DNA from 4 places in the Cupriavidus sp. GW823-FHT07A04 genome. Region 2 is predicted to be linked to each of the others. Evidence: predicted binding sites of a transcription regulator. Region 2 holds the regulator's gene; each other region holds the start of a gene.

Evidence for each region. The regulator FNR, encoded in region 2, switches genes on or off when oxygen is low (the NO sensors DNR and NnrR bind a similar motif). The targets are predictions, from matches to a motif close to TTGATNNNNATCAA.
Region 1: a site for FNR is predicted at 2,144-2,157, ahead of AC1Q7Q_RS31735 (universal stress protein). Genes of this name have one in related genera too.
Region 3: a site for FNR is predicted at 1,553-1,566, ahead of AC1Q7Q_RS32080 (universal stress protein). Genes of this name have one in related genera too.
Region 4: a site for FNR is predicted at 1,226-1,239, ahead of AC1Q7Q_RS01150 (fatty acid desaturase). Genes of this name have one in related genera too.

What each region holds. Positions count from the first base shown of each region.
Region 1 is NZ_JBXAHA010000022.1:17,211-21,783, forward strand. Features, by position in the region: gene AC1Q7Q_RS31725 (BCAM0308 family protein) at 1-485, opposite strand, end outside; gene AC1Q7Q_RS31730 (TraR/DksA family transcriptional regulator) at 585-965, opposite strand; gene AC1Q7Q_RS31735 (universal stress protein) at 1,242-2,072, opposite strand; gene AC1Q7Q_RS31740 (zinc-dependent alcohol dehydrogenase family protein) at 2,270-3,277, shown strand; gene AC1Q7Q_RS31745 (HlyD family secretion protein) at 3,504-4,490, shown strand; gene rbbA (ribosome-associated ATPase/putative transporter RbbA) at 4,495-4,573, shown strand, end outside.
Region 2 is NZ_JBXAHA010000009.1:23,166-27,738, reverse strand. Features, by position in the region: gene ccoP (cytochrome-c oxidase, cbb3-type subunit III) at 1-182, shown strand, start outside; gene ccoG (cytochrome c oxidase accessory protein CcoG) at 238-1,737, shown strand; gene AC1Q7Q_RS16710 (membrane protein) at 1,805-2,023, shown strand; gene AC1Q7Q_RS16705 (hypothetical protein) at 2,026-2,271, shown strand; gene fnr (fumarate/nitrate reduction transcriptional regulator Fnr) at 2,358-3,083, opposite strand; gene AC1Q7Q_RS16695 (sulfite exporter TauE/SafE family protein) at 3,382-4,146, shown strand; gene AC1Q7Q_RS16690 (hypothetical protein) at 4,170-4,573, opposite strand, start outside.
Region 3 is NZ_JBXAHA010000022.1:97,175-101,747, reverse strand. Features, by position in the region: gene AC1Q7Q_RS32085 (L,D-transpeptidase family protein) at 1-898, opposite strand, end outside; gene AC1Q7Q_RS32080 (universal stress protein) at 993-1,448, opposite strand; gene AC1Q7Q_RS32075 (universal stress protein) at 1,723-2,223, shown strand; gene AC1Q7Q_RS32070 (lipid-binding SYLF domain-containing protein) at 2,220-2,828, shown strand; gene AC1Q7Q_RS32065 (flavodoxin family protein) at 2,839-3,369, shown strand; gene AC1Q7Q_RS32060 (bifunctional aminoglycoside phosphotransferase/ATP-binding protein) at 3,395-4,573, opposite strand, start outside.
Region 4 is NZ_JBXAHA010000001.1:249,513-254,085, reverse strand. Features, by position in the region: gene guaD (guanine deaminase) at 1-1,182, shown strand, start outside; gene AC1Q7Q_RS01150 (fatty acid desaturase) at 1,352-2,452, shown strand; gene AC1Q7Q_RS01145 (hypothetical protein) at 2,682-3,113, shown strand; gene AC1Q7Q_RS01140 (NADPH-dependent F420 reductase) at 3,180-3,971, opposite strand; gene AC1Q7Q_RS01135 (TonB-dependent receptor) at 4,203-4,573, shown strand, end outside.

The sequences.
Region 1 (4,573 bases), on a different contig from region 2:
ACATAGAGGGTCTCGTCGGCGTCGGGATAGTCGATTTCCAGCTTGCCACGATACGCATGATGCACGGCAGAGCCGATATCGCGTGCCAGGTGAAAGCCCGTGGTCGTGATGGTGATGCGATCCTCCTGAGTCTGCGTCGCCATGACGCGCTCCATCGGATGACTCTCTCTCATCAGGGCTTCGCGGTGCCGCACCAGCCCGAGAATCTCATCCCGGTGCTCCCGCTGGAACGCCCCATCCAGCGTCAACTGCGCCGCGGGCACATGGTCGGCGATGCGGTGGCAGGCCGGGCACATCAGCGCCTTGGCGCCGGGCGGCACGGCCCGCCATTGCCAACATCCTTTCAGGAAGACCGCGTGGCAAGCGGGACAGGAAGCGATGGCGGGCGCCTGCTCCGGCTGCTTGTAGGCATCGTGGATGGGATCCTGGGGAAGCCGGTCCCAACGGGCCGGCCTGACCTGGCTCGAACGCTCACGGACTTTCATGTCTGGCTCCTGAAATCGAATCGGGCAGCGCCCACGCGGCCTGCCTGCAGTATTGCGGACTCACCTGGCGAGCCCGCCCGCGGGAACGCCCGCCCATGCTCATCGCATACCGCTCGGCGCCCCGAACATGTGCTCGTGCTTGCGCTGGCACGGGGTGCAGCGTTTGGCCGTGGGATACGCTTGCAGGCGTGGATAAGGAATGGGCTCGCCGCAGTCCACGCACACGCCGTAGCTAAGCCTGGCGATCCGCTTGCGCGCCACCGCTATGTCGGCCAGTTCCATGCGGTAGTGTTCCGCCACGGCATCGTCCATGCGCTCCTCGGTGCCATGCTCAGCGAGATCCGCGTCGTCGCTCGCTTCGCGCTCGGCGGACACAGTACGGGAAACGGCTGCGGCGTCCATCTGGCCGCGGATTCTCTGCTCTCTGCTGTCCAGCAAGGCGACGAGGCTGGAGAGCTGCTCTTTCGTTAAATCGGACATCGTCGACTCCCGGGCGCGGCAAGGTGGATCCACATCCATGATGCGATGACATCGGGCAGGCCGCTTGCGCCAGATCAAGTGATGGGCCGCCGGCACGAAGTGCCTGCGGCGTGGCGCGCTGAACCCTCGTTCCGCTTCAAGCTTCAATATAGGTGGGTGGTTGCCGGTTAGCATGATCTGCGTCAATCTCACTTCCGGCCATGCGCGGAGCCGGCCGCAGCCATGGTGCGCGCGGGCGCGGATATCGCGCCCGCGCCATGCCGGCAGTTGATGTGACTAGTGTGACATCAGGACGGGCACCGTCATGGTGTCCAGCAAAGCCCTGGTGACGCCACCCAGTACCAACTCGCGCAGGCGGCCGCGCCCGTAGGCGCCCATCACCACCAGATCGGCGCCAAAATCCGCCGCGCGCGAGAGCAAGGTTTCCCCGATGGCGATGTCCGATCCTTCCTGGCAGTGTTCAAACTCTGCCTGGACGCCATGGCTTGCCAACGCGGCCATGGCATGGCCCGGCAGGCTCGCATCGGGCCGCGCGCCGGTACCTTGCGCGCAAAGCACCTTGGCCTGCCCGCCGCAGATCAAGGGCATGGCGTCGTGCAAGGCGCGCGTGGCCTCGCGTCCGCCGTTCCAAGCCACCATGACACGTGCGCCGGGGACAGCGAACTGGCCTGCGAATGGAATGACAAGAACCGGCCTGCCACCGTCGAGGATGAGGGTTTCCAGGAACTGGGTCGCGACAAAGCTGTCTGGGTCGGCCGGATCGTATTGCCCGGCAACCACAAGGTCGGCCTCGCGCACTTCGCGCAGCGCCATCATCAACGGATCGCCATCCACTGCCCGCCACTCGGTTTCGATCCCCAGGTCCTGCGTTGCCGCCAGGAAGCGCCGGTGCACCGCCTCGCGCGCCTCACTGCGCCGCTGGCGGTCCTCGTTGATATAGGTCGCGGCACCCTCCATCAGGTAAAACCAGGCGACATCCGGCATAAAGCCGGCAAACAGCCCGATCAGCCGGGCATGGCGTGCCACGGCGAGCCGGGCAGCGATTTCAAGCCGGTCCAGCGCGCGTGGGCTGGTGTCCAGGTGGACCATGATGCTGGCGTATTCCATAACATTCCTGTGCGGTTTAGGTTTGGGTTTGGGAGCCTGAATCCAGTCTAGGAAGCGTTTGGACGTGGCTATTGACTCAGGTCAAGCCGATACCTTCTGCACAGGGGCTGGCGCCTCGCGTACGCCATGGATACGGATCAAGCGGCAACCGTCAGCGTGACCTAGGCTAAATGCTGGGCACCGCCGAGGACGTCACCATGCACGAGACGATGCGCGCCATGATTTTCGACGGCACCGGGCCGGCCTTGCGCCTGGCGCGCGTCCCCGTGCCAGACCCCGGCCCAGGCGAAGTGCGTATCGCGGTGAGCACCTGCGGCGTCTGCCGCACCGACCTGCACATTGTCGACGGCGAACTCGCGCACCCGAAAGCCGCCCTCATTCCCGGACACGAAATCGTTGGCAGGGTCGAGTCCTGTGGCGCAGGCGTGACGGGCCTTGCCCCGGGCGACCGGGTCGGCGTGCCGTGGCTCGGGCAGACCTGCGGGCACTGCGGCTATTGCGCGGCGCGTCGCGAAAACCTGTGCGATACGCCGCAGTTCACCGGCTATACGCGCGACGGCGGCTACGCCGAGTACGTAGTGGCCGACAGCCGCTTTTGCTTCCCCATCCCGGAGCACTACGACGACGAGCATGCGGCGCCCTTGCTGTGTGCGGGCCTGATTGGCTACCGCACGCTGCGCATGGCGGGGGACGCCCGCAAGGTCCGGTCTATCGGCATTTACGGATTTGGCGCCGCGGCCCACCTGGTGACGCAGATCGCCGTCGCCCAGCAGCGCGAGATCTTTGCCTTCACGCGCCCCGGCGACACCGCCGCCTGCCAGTTCGCGCGTGACACCGGGGCGTGCTGGGCCGGTCCAAGCGACCAGCCCGCACCGCAGCCGCTCGATGCCGCGCTGATCTACGCGCCGGTGGGTGCGCTGGTGCCGATGGCGCTGCAAGCCGTCGCCAAGGGCGGCACCGTGGTTTGCGGTGGCATCCACATGAGCGATATTCCGGCCTTCCCCTATCGCCTGCTCTGGGAGGAGCGGTCGATCGTGTCGGTGGCCAACCTCACGCGCGACGACGGGCTGGAACTGATGCGGATCGCCCAGGCCACGCCGCTGCGCACCACCACCACGGTCTATCCGCTGGAGCAGGCCAATGCCGCGCTGGCCGACCTGCGCGCGGGCCGCCTGGCCGGCGCGGCGGTACTGCGCATCGCTTAATCGCCTAATTAGAACTCCCCCTCCAAAAAGTGCCCCCTTCGGCACCAACTTGCGCTAGATCAAGTCCACGCCCCACCCCGCCGGATAGCATTGGACCCTACGCCGTCGCCCCGCGGATCAAGGTCTGTCTTTGTCGTCTCCCCTTCCCCCCTTTGCCCGACACCCTGAACCCCCTGGCGCGCCCGGCGGCATTCCATCATTCAGCGCACAGGTGCACAGGTAGCCGATGAAACTCAAACCAGGCTGGGGTATAGCGGTATTGTTCGTTGCTGGCGCCATTGGAGCCGCCGTGTGGTGGCTTGGCAGCCAGCGCGACCCGTGGCCGGCGGATGTGGCCCACAGCAATGGGCGCATGGAGATCGGCCGCCTGGACGTGGCGGTGAAGTATCCGGGCCGCGTCATCGATCTGCCGGTTCGCGAGGGCGATGCCCTGGCTGCGGGCGCCGTGGTGGCCCGGCAGGATGACGCCGAATTATTGACTCAACTCAGCCTTGCCACCGCAGCCCGCGAGCGTGCCGTGCAGGCGGCGTCGCGCGCGCAGGCGGAGATCGAGGGGCGCGCGAGCCGCCAGCGGTTGGCGCGGCTGGAGTTGACCGAGGCGGTCAAGCTCTACCAGGACCGCCAGATTTCTGCCGTCGAGCGCGATCGCCGGCAGCTTGGCCTGGATGGCGAGAGCGCGGGCGTGACCGGCGCGCGCGCCGCGCTTGGCGAGGCTAACGCGGCGATCGCGGAGGCCGATGCCCAGATTGCCCGCCTGAAGATCCTGCAGGATGAGGCAACCATCCGTGCCCCGGTGGCCGGGCGTGTGGAGTATCGCGTGATCGAGGTCGGCACGGTGCTGCCGGCGGGCGGCCGCGTGGCGTCGCTGCTGAACCTGGCCGATATGTATTTCACGGTGTTCCTGCCCGCGGGTGCTGCCGGCAAGCTGGCTATCGGCGACGAGGCGCGCATCGTGCTGGACGCAATGAAGGACGAACCGATCCCGGCCCGCGTCAGCTTTGTGGCCAGCGAGGCGCAGTTCACCCCCAAGTATGTCGAGACCGATGCCGAGCGGGCCAAGCTGATGTATCGCGTCAAGCTGCAGCTGGCGCCCGAGGTTGCCCAGCGCTACGCGGCCAAACTGAAGGCCGGCATGACGGGCGATGGCTTTGTGCGCCTGGATGCCAGGCAGCCCTGGCCCGCCGCGCTGACGCTGCCCCCGCAGCCGGCCTGACGCCATGCCGAGTCCGCACCCCGACGGTGCCGCGGCCATCCGGATCGATGGCTTGTCGCACCGCTACGGCGCCAGCGTGGCCC
Region 2 (4,573 bases):
CGGACCGCGTGTGGCTGTACGGCAGCTCGGAGGCGAACATCGTCGACGCCATCCTGAAGGGCCACAACAACCATATGCCGGCGCACGAGGAAATCCTCACGCCGGAGCGTATCCGCATGTTGACGGCCTATGTCTGGGGCCTGTCCAACACCGGCGGCGCAGGCGAGGGGGCGAAGCAATGAGCCACTGCGCTTATGCTTGTCAGCCGGGCCCGCACCGCGGCGGGGGTGTTCGCCCATGAACGCCCCCGGACCGGAGCCGCTTGAAAGGAACGGGGCCGCGTGGGCGCCGCTGCGAGCGCCCACGCCTGATTCGGCGGACGCGGAAACGTCGGACGAGACCCTGTACGAAGTCCGCCGCAAGATCTATCCGCGCTCGGTGTCGGGTGCGTTCTCGAGCTGGCGGGTCTGGATGGTGGTCCTGACCCAGCTGTTCTTCTATGGCATGCCCTGGCTGCAGTGGAATGGCCGCCAGGCCATGTTGTTCGATCTCGGCGCGCGCAAGTTCTATATCTTTGGCCTGGTGCTGTGGCCCCAGGACGTGATCTACCTTGCCGTGCTGCTGGTGATCTCCGCGGTGTCGCTGTTTCTCTTCACGGCGATCGCGGGGCGGCTGTTTTGCGGCTACGCTTGTCCGCAGACGGTGTACACCGAGATCTTCATGTGGATCGAGCGGCATGTGGAAGGCGACCGCTTTGCCCGCATCCGCCTGGACGGCGATCCTTGGAGCGTGCGCAAGCTGCGCCTGAAGGCCACCAAGCACACGCTCTGGATCGTGATCGCGCTATGGACGGGCTTTACCTTCGTCGGCTATTTCTCGCCCATTCGCACGCTCGGCGCGCAGGTGCTGAGCCTCTCGCTGGGTCCGTGGCAGACGTTCTGGATGCTGTTTTACTCGTTTGCCACCTGGGGCAACGCCGGCTTCATGCGCGAGCAGGTCTGCAAGTACATGTGCCCGTATGCGCGCTTCCAGAGCGTGATGGTGGATCGCGACACCTATGTGGTCACCTATGACGTGGGCCGCGGCGAGCCGCGCGGCAGCCGCTCGCGCAAGGCGGACCACAAGGCCGCCGGGCTGGGCTCGTGCGTGAATTGCAGCATCTGCGTGCAGGTCTGTCCTACTGGCATCGATATCCGCGATGGCCTGCAATACGACTGCATTGGCTGCGGCGCCTGTATCGACGCCTGCAACCAGGTCATGGACAAGATGGCTTACCCGCGCGGGCTGATCCGCTATACGTCCGAGAACGCCATGCGCAGCGCGCTCTCCGAGACCGTGGCGCGCAAGCGCCTGGTGCGGCCGCGCACGGTGATCTACTCGGTGATCTGGCTGGCGCTGGTCGCCGGCTTCATGGCCTCGCTGGCCATGCGCACGCCGCTCAAGGTCGATATCATCCGCGACCGCGGCGCGCTGGGGCGGGAAGTGGAAGGGCGCTGGATCGAGAACGTGTACCGGCTGCAGCTGATCAACACGACCGAGGCGCCAATGCGCGTCGCCGTCAGCGCGGGCAGCGATGAGCTCAAGGGCCTGGCCGTGGAATATGATCACGCTGCCGGCAACCTGGAGCCCACGTCCAATCGCCTGATTCCCATCCGGGTGCGCGTGCCGATCGAGTCCGCGGCGCAGGGCACGCACAAGATCGAGGTCACAGTGACCGCGGTGCCCGACGAGGGCGCGGGGAGCCATGGCGCGGAGATTCGACAGAGCACCAGCTTTATCGTGCCGCGCAATCTATGAGGCGGCAGGGACGCTGGTTGCACCAATCCGTACGCAACATACGCGATCTAGATCTAGAGGAGGCCAGATGACGCAGCAAAGTAATCCCTGGTGGAAGGAGCCATGGCCGTGGCTGCTGATGAGTGGGCCGTTCGTGGCCATGGTGGCCTGCGGGGTCACGATCTGGCTGGCCATGACCCATCCGGATCCGCCCATTGAGGAAGGGGTGGCGCGCCACGGCCTGGTGGTTGAGAAGGCGGGCAGCGCGGCACGCCAGGCAGCGCCGGTCGCGGCGCAAGCGAGGTGATCATGAGGCTACGCTGGCTGATGTGGGTGCTGTGGCCCGCTTTCCTGGTCGCCGGGCTGACGACCGCGCTGGTATTCTCCATGGTCGATCCCGGCGACCTGCGCTTCTTCGGCCAGCCGGTCGAGGCATCGCGGGAGGCGGTCTACACCGTGGGTTTCCTGATCGCGTGGGTGCTGTGCGCGCTGTCGAGCGGCTTGACGCTGTACACCATGCCCACGCGGCTGGCGGACACGGACGAGCTGGAGTGATTGCGATGCGCGCCTTGCCGGTTCAGGCCAGCAGGCGCGGCATCGCGGCGAGCCGCCGCGGGCGAGGGCGGCGCGCGACGTGCAGGTCAGCAGGACTTGTTGACGATCTGCTTGATCCCCACCATGTCGACCAGCTTGACGTGGCGCTGGCGGATCTGGATCAGGCCGGCTTCCGCAAAGCGCGAGAACAGGCGGCTGACGGTTTCGAGCTTGAGCCCCAGGTAGCTGCCGATTTCCTCGCGGCTCATGCGCAGCACGAACTCGGAGGCCGAATAGCCGCGCGCGGACAAGCGCTCGGACAGGTTGATCAGGAAAGCGGCAAGCCGCTCCTCGGCGCGCATCGATCCGAGCGTGATCAACATGACCTGGTCCTGCGAGATCTCCTTGCTCATCAGGCGCATGAACTGATGCTGCAGCGACGGCAGGACGTTGGACAGCGTCTGGAGATCGCCAAAGCGCACCACGCAGACTTCGGTATCTTCCAGCGCGGTGGCGTCCGACGCATGCTGCATCTCGCCAAGGCCGTCGAGGCCGACGACTTCGCCGGGAAGGTGGAAGCCCGTGATCTGCGAGCGGCCGTCTTCCATTGTCAGGTGGGTCTTGAGCGTGCCGAAGCGGATCGCGTAGACGGCGGTGAGAGGATCGCCGAGGCGGTACAGGGTTTCGCCCTTGCGTACGCGCACCCGGTCCTGGACCAGCGTATCCATCTTTTCGAGGTCCTGCTGCGACATGCCGACGGGCAGGCAGAGCTGGCCGAGCGAGCAAGTGGAGCAGCGGGGCGACATCTCGGTAATGGGAATGGTGGTGAGCAATTGGGGCCTGTCGGTTTAGCGCAGTCAGTCAAGCGCGATGTGGCGGGCGCATTGAGTTGAGAGCTTGACGTTGAGAGTCGTCGGTTGGAAGCGCTATCCACATCGGCCTGGCGCGCGGGTCTTGCGGCAGTGCGCTATCTGTGCAGCGCGGCTTGCCGTGCCCGTCGTCATGTTGTGCGAGCGCGCTGGTGTGCGCGGGCGCAAGGCCTCATGTTGATAGCGCCTCTTGGAGCTGCGGGGGCGCGTTCGCCGCATTTTACCGCGCCAGACGTTGCGATTGTGTGATTGGGAGGAGAAGTTGACCATAGGCGTGCTTATCAGCGTATTTACCTTGGCATTGCTGGGCGGCGTGCACTGCGCCGCCATGTGCGGCGGGATCGCGCTGGCGGCGGAGCAGGGCGGCGTTGCGCGCGTGCCTGCCACGGTGCTCCGGCGTCCCGGCCATTGGTTGCTGGAACTGCTTGTCATGCATGCCGGGCGGCTGAGCATGTATGCGGTGCTGGGAGGCTTGCTGGGCGCCCTTGGCGCCGGCGTCTGGAAGACGCAGTACCTGCCGCTGCAGCGCTGGCTGTTCGGGGTCGGCAGTGTAATGCTGGTGCTGTCGGGCTTGTGGATGTTGCGCGGGCGCACCATGGGTACGGGTTGGCTGGAGCGGCTCGCCGCCCGGGGCGCGGGTGGCTTGCTGCGCGGCCTTGGTGCCGTCGGGGCGCGCTTGCCGGCTGTGGCCCGGGCGCATGGGCAGGGCCGGTTGCTGCGCCGCTACGGCATGGGGCTAGCCTGGGGGCTGGTCCCGTGCGGCATGGTGTACGGTGCTCTTGCCATGGCGTTGCTGGCCGGCAATGCCCCGTCGGGCGCGCTGGTGATGGCCGTGTTTGGCCTGGGCACCCTGCCGAACCTGCTGGTGATCTCGGGCCTGTCCGGCTATCTCAGGCAGCTTTCGCGGCGCCCGGCGTTGCGGGCTGGCGCTGGGCTTGCGGTGGTGGCCTTTGGCTTGGCCGGGGTGGCGCGCGCGCTGCTTTTGCCTGAGACGCTTGCCGCGCATGGATTCTGCCTGGTCTTCTGAAGCGCTGCTTCGTGGTGTATCTGTCACTTCTTCGCTGAGGTAGCTGTGCGAATCGGTTGCAGGTTTGCCAGGGAATGCCATACAATCGCAAGAACAGCGATATCGCGCACGTATTTCATCGTGGCATCGTCAGGTAGCATCCGCTGCTCAGGGATGCATGCCAGGAACACCCAGGCAGGCATCAGCGCCAGGGACCGTTCCCCATCCGCCGTCCGGTTCAAAAGATTCGGTTCAAAAGACCAGCTACGGCAGGGCGGGGTGAAATAGGCCGGCAGGCCCGATATCCGTATTTTCTTGCACCCGGCGCGTTCGATGATAAACGCCGCGCCGGACAGGTCCGCCACATCAGGGGGAAGGCGCGACGCAAGGGCTCCGTCGACTGGCAGATAATGCCGGTGGCCGGGCGATCTCCTGCCGGTCAGGTCCG
Region 3 (4,573 bases), on a different contig from region 2:
GCAACACGAACTCCGGCACGTTGACCACGATCATGCGCGGGCCCTCCAGCAGGGGCGTCCAGCGCAGGCGCTCCAGCGTCAGTTCGATCTGCCGTATGCGGCCGGCGAGCGGCGCGTTCAGTTGCGCGAACGTGCCCGCGCCGATGGCGCCATCCGCCTCCAGCCCGTGGCGGACCTGGAACGCCTTGATGCCCTCCACCAGTTCGCCTTGGTAGCGTTCCGGGAGCGGCGTGGCGGCGGGCAGGTCACCTAGCGCGATCAGGCGCTGCGCCAGCACCGGCAGCCCGGCGTAGGCCTGCCCGGGCACCAGCTTCCTGCCGGGCAGCGGCGGCAGCGGTGCCTGCCAGGCCGGGTGGCCTGCCAGCGCGCGGTAGCGTGAAAGCGCCGCGCGCAAGCTTGCGTAGAGCGGGAACGACGGCGCCGCCTGCCGGACTGCCTCGGGCAGGTCCTGCCCGGCGATGGCTGCGCGCAGGAGGCGCGACGGATCGAACTGCCGGTCCGGCGCCGGGGCAAATTTCTCGTGGATCGTGCCGGGATCGACCCGGCCGCCGTGCAGGTCGGCAAGATAGCGCTGCATCGCCGCTGTCAGCCTCTCGTCAAGCGAGGCGGCGGCTTCGGGCGCCAACGGCGGCCCGTCCGCGGCCTGGCCCAGCGCGCGGCGCAGGCCGTCGGCATCATAATCGCGGGGTTCCAGCCCGTCGGCCGTGGCGCCGTCGAGGATGCCGGCGGCTTGCCAGGCCTGGGCATTGGGATGGCCCTGAGAAAACCAGAGCGCTGCTGGCGCTGCCTGTGCGGCCAGCGCGAGCCCATGGCAACTCAAGGCCCATGCGGCCAGCAGGCCGGCCAGGACCCGGGGCGCGGCCACGCCGTTGCGTCGGATCCGGGAAGCGCCTCGCATCAATCCGCCCGCCGCCGGCATGATTCCCGTCGTTCAGCCCGTCGTTCAGCGCATCGTTCAGCGCATCGTTCAGCGCGTCGTTCCCGGGGCGTCCTCATTCCTCGATCTCGCTGCGCACCATCAGCACCGGCTTGTTGCTCTTGTGCACCACGCCTTCGGACACGCTGCCCATGACCAGGCGCCGGAAGCCGCGGCGGCCGTGCGTGCCGATCACGATCAGGTCCGCATTCCAGCGGTCGGCTTGCTCCACGATCGTGGTGGAGATCTGCCCGGGGGAAACGGGCTTCTCGAGGATCAGCGTCGAATGCGGGATGCCGGCATCCGCCAGGCGCGTGGCGGCCGCTGCCAGCGCATCGCGTCCCGCGGCCAGGATGCCTTCCATCAGTTTGCGCGGGTCGTAGCTGCCCGCAGTGAAGAAGATATCGTTGTCGTCCGCCACGAAGAGCACCTTTACCTCGCTGCCGGTCGCCTTGGCCACCGTGATGGCCTGGCTCAGCGCAAGGTCCGAAGAGCGGCTGCCGTCCACCGCGAGCAATATTCTCTGGTACATGGTCCGTGCCTCCTGGCTGGATGTCGCCATGTTGCAATGTCGATAGGAAAGCGCGCATGGGAGCGGCCTCCATTAGCAGCTTAGAGGGCTGGGCACGGGGCGTATTGATGCACGTCAAGCGGCCTGGCGATGCGCGCAAGGCGCAGAAACGACCCGTTGCCCGGGAAAGCAGCGAATGCCATGATCTACATCAACACCGCGCTTGCCCGGGCGTACAAACTGGAAGCGTCGGCTGCAAGCTGCGGCGCCTGTCTTTTTTATCGGGAGGTACAAGATGTACAGCAAGATCCTGGTTGCCGTGGATGGCAGCGAGTCCGCCGATCGGGCGCTGGAGGAGGCTCTGCGCCTGGCCGCGGCGATGCACTCGGAACTCACCGTGGTGCATGTGATCGATAACAGCTACCTCAGGTACGAGGTCGGCTACATCGACCTGACAGACCTGCGTGCCGGCCTGCTCGAAGGCGGGCAGATCCTGCTGGACGAAGCCAAGGCCAAGGCGGCGGCAGCGCAGGTGTCATGCAAGACGCTGATGGTGGATGAAGCCCTGGCGCTGGGCGACGTGGCCAATGCGATCGAGCAGGTGGCGCAGCAGACCGGGGCGGAGTTGCTGGTGCTGGGCACGCACGGTCGGCGCGGCGTGCGGCGCCTGCTGATGGGCAGCGTCGCCGAAGCGCTGGTCCGGCAATGCCGCCAGCCGGTACTGCTGGTGCACGCGCCACAGGCTGAGCCGAGCGCCGGCGCAAAGCCGGCATCAGGCGCGCCGGTGAGGCCATGACCTCCACGTTGCCGGCTGCCGCCAGGCGGCGGCGCCTGGCATGCCGGGCGCTCGCCGCGGCTGCCGTGCTGTGCTGCACAGCAGGCTTGCCGGCGGCCGCGTGGGCGGGTTCAGCCGCCGACAAGCGCGTGCTGGATGCCGACGAGCTCGATGCACGCTGCGAAGCCGTGCTGGCGCGCCTGACTGCGCGCAACCCCGGCGCGCGGGCCCTGCTGGACAAGGCCAGCGGCGTGCTGGTCTTTCCCGATGTGCTCGCTGGCGGCGCGGTGGCGGGCGTGGAGCAGGGCGACGGCATGATGCATGGCGCAGGCGGGGACAAGGCCTACTACCGGCTGATTGGCGCCTCGCTCGGGGCGCAGGCGGGCATGGCATCCAGGGCCGTGGTGCTGGTGTTCCTGACCGGGCAGGCGCTGGAACGCTTCCGTGCCAGCCAGGGCTGGACCGTGGGCGTGGACGGGTCGGTGTCCGTCCTGAGCCTGGGCATCGGTGCCAGCGTGGATAGCAATACCGTGCGGGGCGATATTGTGGGCTTCGTGCTGACCAACGGCGGCATCATGATCAGCCTGTCGCTGGTCGGCACGCGGATAACCCGGATCGAGAGCTGAGGAGCCATCGATGGAAAAGATCCTGATCGTTTATTACTCGCGCACCGGCACGGCGCGCCAGGCCGCGGAAGAACTGGCGGCGCAATCCGGCTGGCCGCTGGCGGAAGTCGGCGACCAGGCCAGCCGCGCCGGCTTGCTGGGCGATGCGCGCTGCGTGCTGGATATCTTGTTGCAGCGGCATGTAGGCTACCGCTACGCCGGCCCGGCGCTGGACGATTGCCAGCGGCTTGTCATCGTCGCGCCCATCTGGGTCGGCCACCTGGCTGCGCCCATGCGCAGCTTCCTGCGCGACCACATGCCGCTGGCCTGCAAGACGTCGGTGATCTGCGTGATGGCCCGGCAAGGCGCTTTCAGGGCGGCAGAGGAGATCGCCCGCCTGGCCACGGAGCCGCCGTCGCCGGTACTGGCGCTGCGCCAGGCCGATGTGGCCAGCGGGGCGGCAATGCAGGCCCTGCGCGCGTTTGCCGAGCAGGTGGAAGCCGCCAACGGCCGCAGCGGCGCCGCGCAGCGGCCAGCATGGCTATCGCCCAAGGAAGCCTGAGGGGGCAAGTTTCCACGAACCGCCATCAGCCGGACAGGACGGTCTCGCCTATGCGCACCACATGGCGCCATTCATCGCTGCCCAATGGCTCCTGCGCGCGCCGCTGCCACTCCAGCACCTGGAGGTCCGCCTCTGAAGGATCGCCGCCCTGGCGCGCGCGTGTGACGATCCGTTCGCGCAGGGTGGCCAGGCCGGCATGGCAGTCGACGATGGAAAAGGCAGCGCCCCGGCGCGCGGCCAGCGACGCGAAGCGCCGCCGCTCGGCGCGCGCGAGGAAGGTCGCATCGGCAATCATGGGGAATCCGGCGCCACTGCCTAGCCGGCAGATTGCCAGCAGCCGCCGGTAGACGCGGGCAGTGCGTTGCGCCGTGTAAAGGTCGCCGTGCGCGGCCGGATCGCCATGTGCATCGGCAAACTGATCGCCCAGTTGATCGCCCAGCTGATCACCACGTTTATCGCCACGTTGATGGCCATGTGCAAGCGCAAGACGTTTGCGCTCCACATCGGCGCGCACGCGCACCATGGCCGCGGCCAGCGCGAGCTGGTGGGCAACGGTGCTTTTGCCGCTGCCCGAGAGGCCATGCATGATAGTGATCGCGCCCGGATTGCGCGTCAGCGCGGCGCTGGCCAGCGCGAGCAGATCGTTGCAGCGCATCTGCGCCGCCGCCATTTCCGCGGCGGTGCCGGTTCCCGCCGCGCTGCGCTGGTGGGCCCGCTCGAGCAGCACGCGGGCGCGCACCACGGCGCGCAGCGCCGTGTAGAACGGCAATATCGCCAGGCCGGCATAGTCGCCGCTGCACTCCAGATAGGTATTGATCAGCCAGTAGGCCAGGTCTTGCCGGCTGGCATGGAGCAGATCCATGAAAACAAAGGCGGTATCGCTGATGGTGTCGATCCAGCGTAGCCCGGCATCGAACTCCAGGCAATCGAATGGCGTGGGCTCGCCGTCGATCAAGGCGATGTTGCCAAGGTGCAGGTCGCCGTGGCACTCCCTGACATGGCCGCTTGCCAGCCGCTTGGCAAATGCCGGTTGCAGCGCCACGGCCCGCTCGCGCAGCAGCGCCGCCACGTGTGCCGCCGCGCCGGTGCCCGAGGCGAGGGCGGCAACGCCCGCCATGGCTTGTTGCGCCACCGCTGCGATCCGTGCCGGTGTGCCATGCCCCGTGCCGCCGCTGGCGACCGGCGCGGCCAGGTGGATCGCGGC
Region 4 (4,573 bases), on a different contig from region 2:
GGCAACCATGCCGACCTGGCCGACCAGATCCCGGCTGGCGCCGAAGTGATCGACCGCCGCGGCAAGCTGATCGTGCCGGGCTTTATCGACACGCACGTGCACTACCCGCAGACCGACATCATCGCCTCGCCCTCGCCCGGCCTGCTGCACTGGCTGGAGACCTATACCTTCCCCGAGGAGCGCCGCTTTGCCGAGCCGGAATATGCGGCGGCCGTGGCCGGCTTCTTCGCCGACGAGTTGCTGCGCAATGGCACCACCAGCGCCGTGGCCTGGAGCACCGTGCATACGGCCTCGGCCGATGCGCTGTTTGCCGAAGCCGACCGCCGCAACCTGCGCCTGGTCACCGGCAAGGTGATGATGGACCGCAACTGCCCCGAATTCCTGCGCGACACCGCCGAGTCCGGCGCGCGCGATTCGGCCGACCTGATCTCGCGCTGGCACGGCAAGAACCGCCTGTCGTACGCCATTACGCCGCGCTTCGCGCCCACCTCCAGCGAAGCGCAGCTGCAAGCCTGCGGCGAGTTGGCCAAGGCCTACCCGGACGCCTTCATCCAGACCCACGTGGCGGAAAACCGCGACGAAGTGAAATGGGTGGCCGAGCTGTTCCCGCAAGCCCGCAGCTATCTGGACATCTACGATCACTACGGCCTGCTGCGCCCGGGCGCGCTGTACGGCCACGCCATCTACCTCGACCAGGACGACCGCAAGCGGCTGGCCGACAGTGGCGCGGCGGTGGCGCACTGCCCCACCTCCAACCTGTTCCTGGGCAGCGGCTTCTATGACTTCCACCAGTCGGATGCGCACCGCCTCAATGTGACGCTCGCCACCGACGTGGGCGGAGGCACCTCGTTCTCGATGCTGCGTACCATGAACGCCGCCCACAAGGTGGCGCGCATGGGCGGCTACCACCTCACCGCGCTGCGCATGTTCTACCTGGCCACCCGCGCCGCCGCCGACGCACTGGGCTGGAGCGAGCGCGTGGGCAGCTTCACCCCGGGCTGCGAGGCTGACTTCATCGTGCTCGATCCGCAGGCCACGCCGCTGATCGCGCGCCGCAGCGAGCGCTCGGAAACGCTGGAAGAGCAGTTGTTCGCCTTCGCCATGCTGGGTGACGACCGCGTCATCGGCGAGGTGTATGTGATGGGCGAGCCGGCGAGCGCGCCAGCCTCCGCCGCGCACTAATCATCACTTTTAACAAGATGGCACCGGGTCCGGCCTCGCGGGCTTGACCCGGATCAACACCCCTGTCATGCAATACTTCTAAGCTGTCACATCATCGGCCGCCCTGTGGCCGTGCACCGCCAGTCTCGGGCCCAGCCCGACCCCGCGTTCGACAACTGAAGGTTTTTGCATGATTGCCACGCAGCAAGCTTCCTTTCCGGAGCCGATTTCCCCTGACGTCCCCCTGCCCTCGCGCAAGATCATCCGCGGCTGGCTGATCCCGCTTGGCGCGCGCAGCACGCCGCGCGCGCTGGCGCTGTTCGCGCTGGACACCGCGCTGTTCCTGGCCGCGCTGGCCGGGGTGGTGCTGTTCTCCCACTGGCTCGCCAAGCTGGCCGCCAGCGTGGCAACGGGGCTGATCATCGCCCGCCTGTTCATCATCGGCCACGATGCCTGCCACCAGAGCCTGACGCCCCGGCGTGGCCTGAACAAATGGCTGGGCCGGCTGACCTTCCTGCCGTCGCTCACGCCTTACAGCCTGTGGGAAGTGGGCCATAACGTGGTTCACCACGGTTACTCCAACCTCAAGGGCTTCGACTTCGTCTGGCAGCCTTACTCGCTCGAGGAATTCCAGGCCCTGCCGCGCTGGCGCCGTGCGCTGGAGCGGGTCTACCGCACCGGCTTTGGCGCGGGCCTGTACTACCTGGTCGAGATCTGGTGGTTCAAGATGTTCTTCCCCAGCCGCCGCCAGATGCCCACGCGCCGCGCCGTCTTCATGTGGGACTGCACGCTGGTGGCGCTCTTCGGCGTGGCCTGGATCGGTGCGCTGGCGTGGCTGGCCATCGCCACCGGGCAGTCGGTGGCGCTGCTGGTCGGGCTGGGCTTCGGGCTGCCGTTCCTGGTCTGGAATTTCACCGTGGGCTTCGTGCTCTACGTGCACCACACCCACACCAGCGTGGCCTGGTACGACACCAAGGCCATGTGGGCGCGTGCCCAGCCCTTCGTCTCCACCACCGTGCACCTGCGCTTTCGCTATGGCATCGGCGCGGCGCTGCACCACATCATGGAGCACACCGCGCACCACGTGGACATGAGCGTGCCGCTGTACCGCCTCAAGCGCGCCCAGGCGCTGCTGGAGCATGCGCTGCCGGGCCGCATCATCATCCAGAACTTCACCTGGCGCTGGTATTTCCATACCGCGCGCCGCTGCAAGCTGTACGACTTCAAGGCACTCTGCTGGACGGACTTCCGCGGCCGGCAGACCAGCGCCAACGCGCCAGTGCCGGCATAACCCACCACCACCCCCACCACCTGCCGCAGCCGCCCTGGCTGCGGTTTGTCTTTTGGGACGCGTAATACTCAATTACAAAGTCTTTCCGCGCGCTTGTCCCGCACAGCGGCGCTTGCCTCGTTAAGCAAGGTATCGGTCCCAAGGTCATTGCGCATCCCGACCCGGGGCCGCCCCTTGGACAACGCCCGAGCGCAAATCAGCGCCGACAGGACAAACAGGACAAAGACAAATGGCAATCAGCAAACCCCATGCGCCGGCACGCCGCCGCCTGCTCCGCGCCGCCCTGCCGGCGCTCGCCTCGCTGGCGGTGCTCGGCAGCCTTGCCGGCTGCGTGACCGAGCGCGTGGTAGTACGCCAGCCGGCGCCTGCGCCACCCCACCAGATGGTCCGCAACATGCCGCCGCCGGTGCACGAAGACCGCGGCCCCGCGCCTGCCTACGGCTGGAACTGGGTGCCGGGCCACTGGAAGTGGGAAGGCAACGACTGGTTCTGGGTGCACGGCCGCTGGGTCCAGCAGGCGGTGCCGGTGATGCCGCCCGTGATCGTGGAACAGATCACGGTTGCCCCGCCCGCGCAGCATGCCTACTGGGTGCCCGGGCATTGGGTCTGGCGCTTCGAGGGTGGCGGCTGGGTCTGGATGAAGGGCGCCTGGCACGGCTAAGCCCCGCACGGGCCCGCCGCCCATGGCGGCATGGCTCAGACCTGAGGCCCGGTGGCGCCGGCATGATTACTTAGGCGTCGCCACCATCTTCCCGCCCTGCTCCGCCATGCGCGCGCGCATGGCGTCGGCCGAGCCGATCTGATGGAACAGCGGCCCGCCCGGGGCGAAGCTGTCGGCCGTGGCAAGCCGGCCGACCACCACCGGCTCGAAGCCTGCATCGCGCACCAGTTGCTCGCCGATGCGCAGGGCCTTCGGATCATCGGCGGCGATCGGCACCGCGATCAGGCCCTCGGCCCGGTGGTTCTGATTGGCGAAGTTGGTGGCGCCCATGAAATTGAAAGCGCGCACGATACGCGCGCCGCGCAGGTACTTTGCGGTGGTGATGCCGATGCCCTTGCGCATCGCCTCTTCGGCAACAGCGCCATCGCGCGCACGCACGGCGTTGGTCGCATCCACCACCACTTTGCCGGCAAAGGCCTTGCCATACTCCGCCGATATCTCAGGCAACGCCTTGTAAGGGACGGCAAGAAAAATCACGTTGGAAAACGCCAGCGCCTCGGCCACCGTGCCCGCGCGGGCAAGCGGGCCAAGTTTTTCGACCAGCGGCTTGAGTTCATCCGGGTGGCGCGAGGAGAACAGGACGGGATGGCCTGCCTTCACCCACAGGCCGCCTACCGTGCTGCCGATGCGGCCCGAGCCAATCACGCCGATGGGCACGAGGGCGCTGTCCCGGCTAGCCTGCGCGCGCAAGCGCGAGGGCGAGATCCCCAGCCACATCGCCAGCAACGCCAGGCTCACGCTGCCGGTGAGCAGACGGCGCTGCCGGCTGATGGTTTCGATGCGCTCTGGAAACGGCATGGCGGACTCCTCGATCCGATGACCATCAAACATCGTGGTGCTGCAACACAGCAAGCGGGTGCGGTGCACTTGGCACGCCTTCAAACTCTAGGCGAAAAATGCAGCGCGCGCCGCCGCCCCGTTGCCGCCGCGTGATCGATTTGGCGCTTGCCACCCTGTGCACTACAGTAAGTAGCACTTGCATCACCCGCGATCCCCCGCCCTTGCGTCCTTGTCCCCACGGAGACGGTAATGGCCCCCGCCCTCCCCTGTCCGCGCCGCTCAAGGCTCGCGCCGGCCGCGCAGCGTAGGGCAGCCGCATGCGCACAGGTGGCGCGGGCGGCGCGGGTGGCCCTGGCGGCGCTGGCTGCGGGCGCACCGGCGGGCGTGGCCGCCCAGACGCCGCAGCCAGCGCCTGGCGACGAGGTCCACAACCTGCGCGAGGTCACCGTGGTCGCGCCCGCGCCGCTGCCGTCGTTCTCCATCCCGCGCGAGGCGTTTCCCGGCAATGTGCAAACCGCGACGGACGCCGACATGGAGCGCGCCAAGTCTGGCAACCTGTCCTCGTTCCTCGGCGAGACCATGGACAGCGTGGTGATCAACGACGTACAGGGCAACCCGTT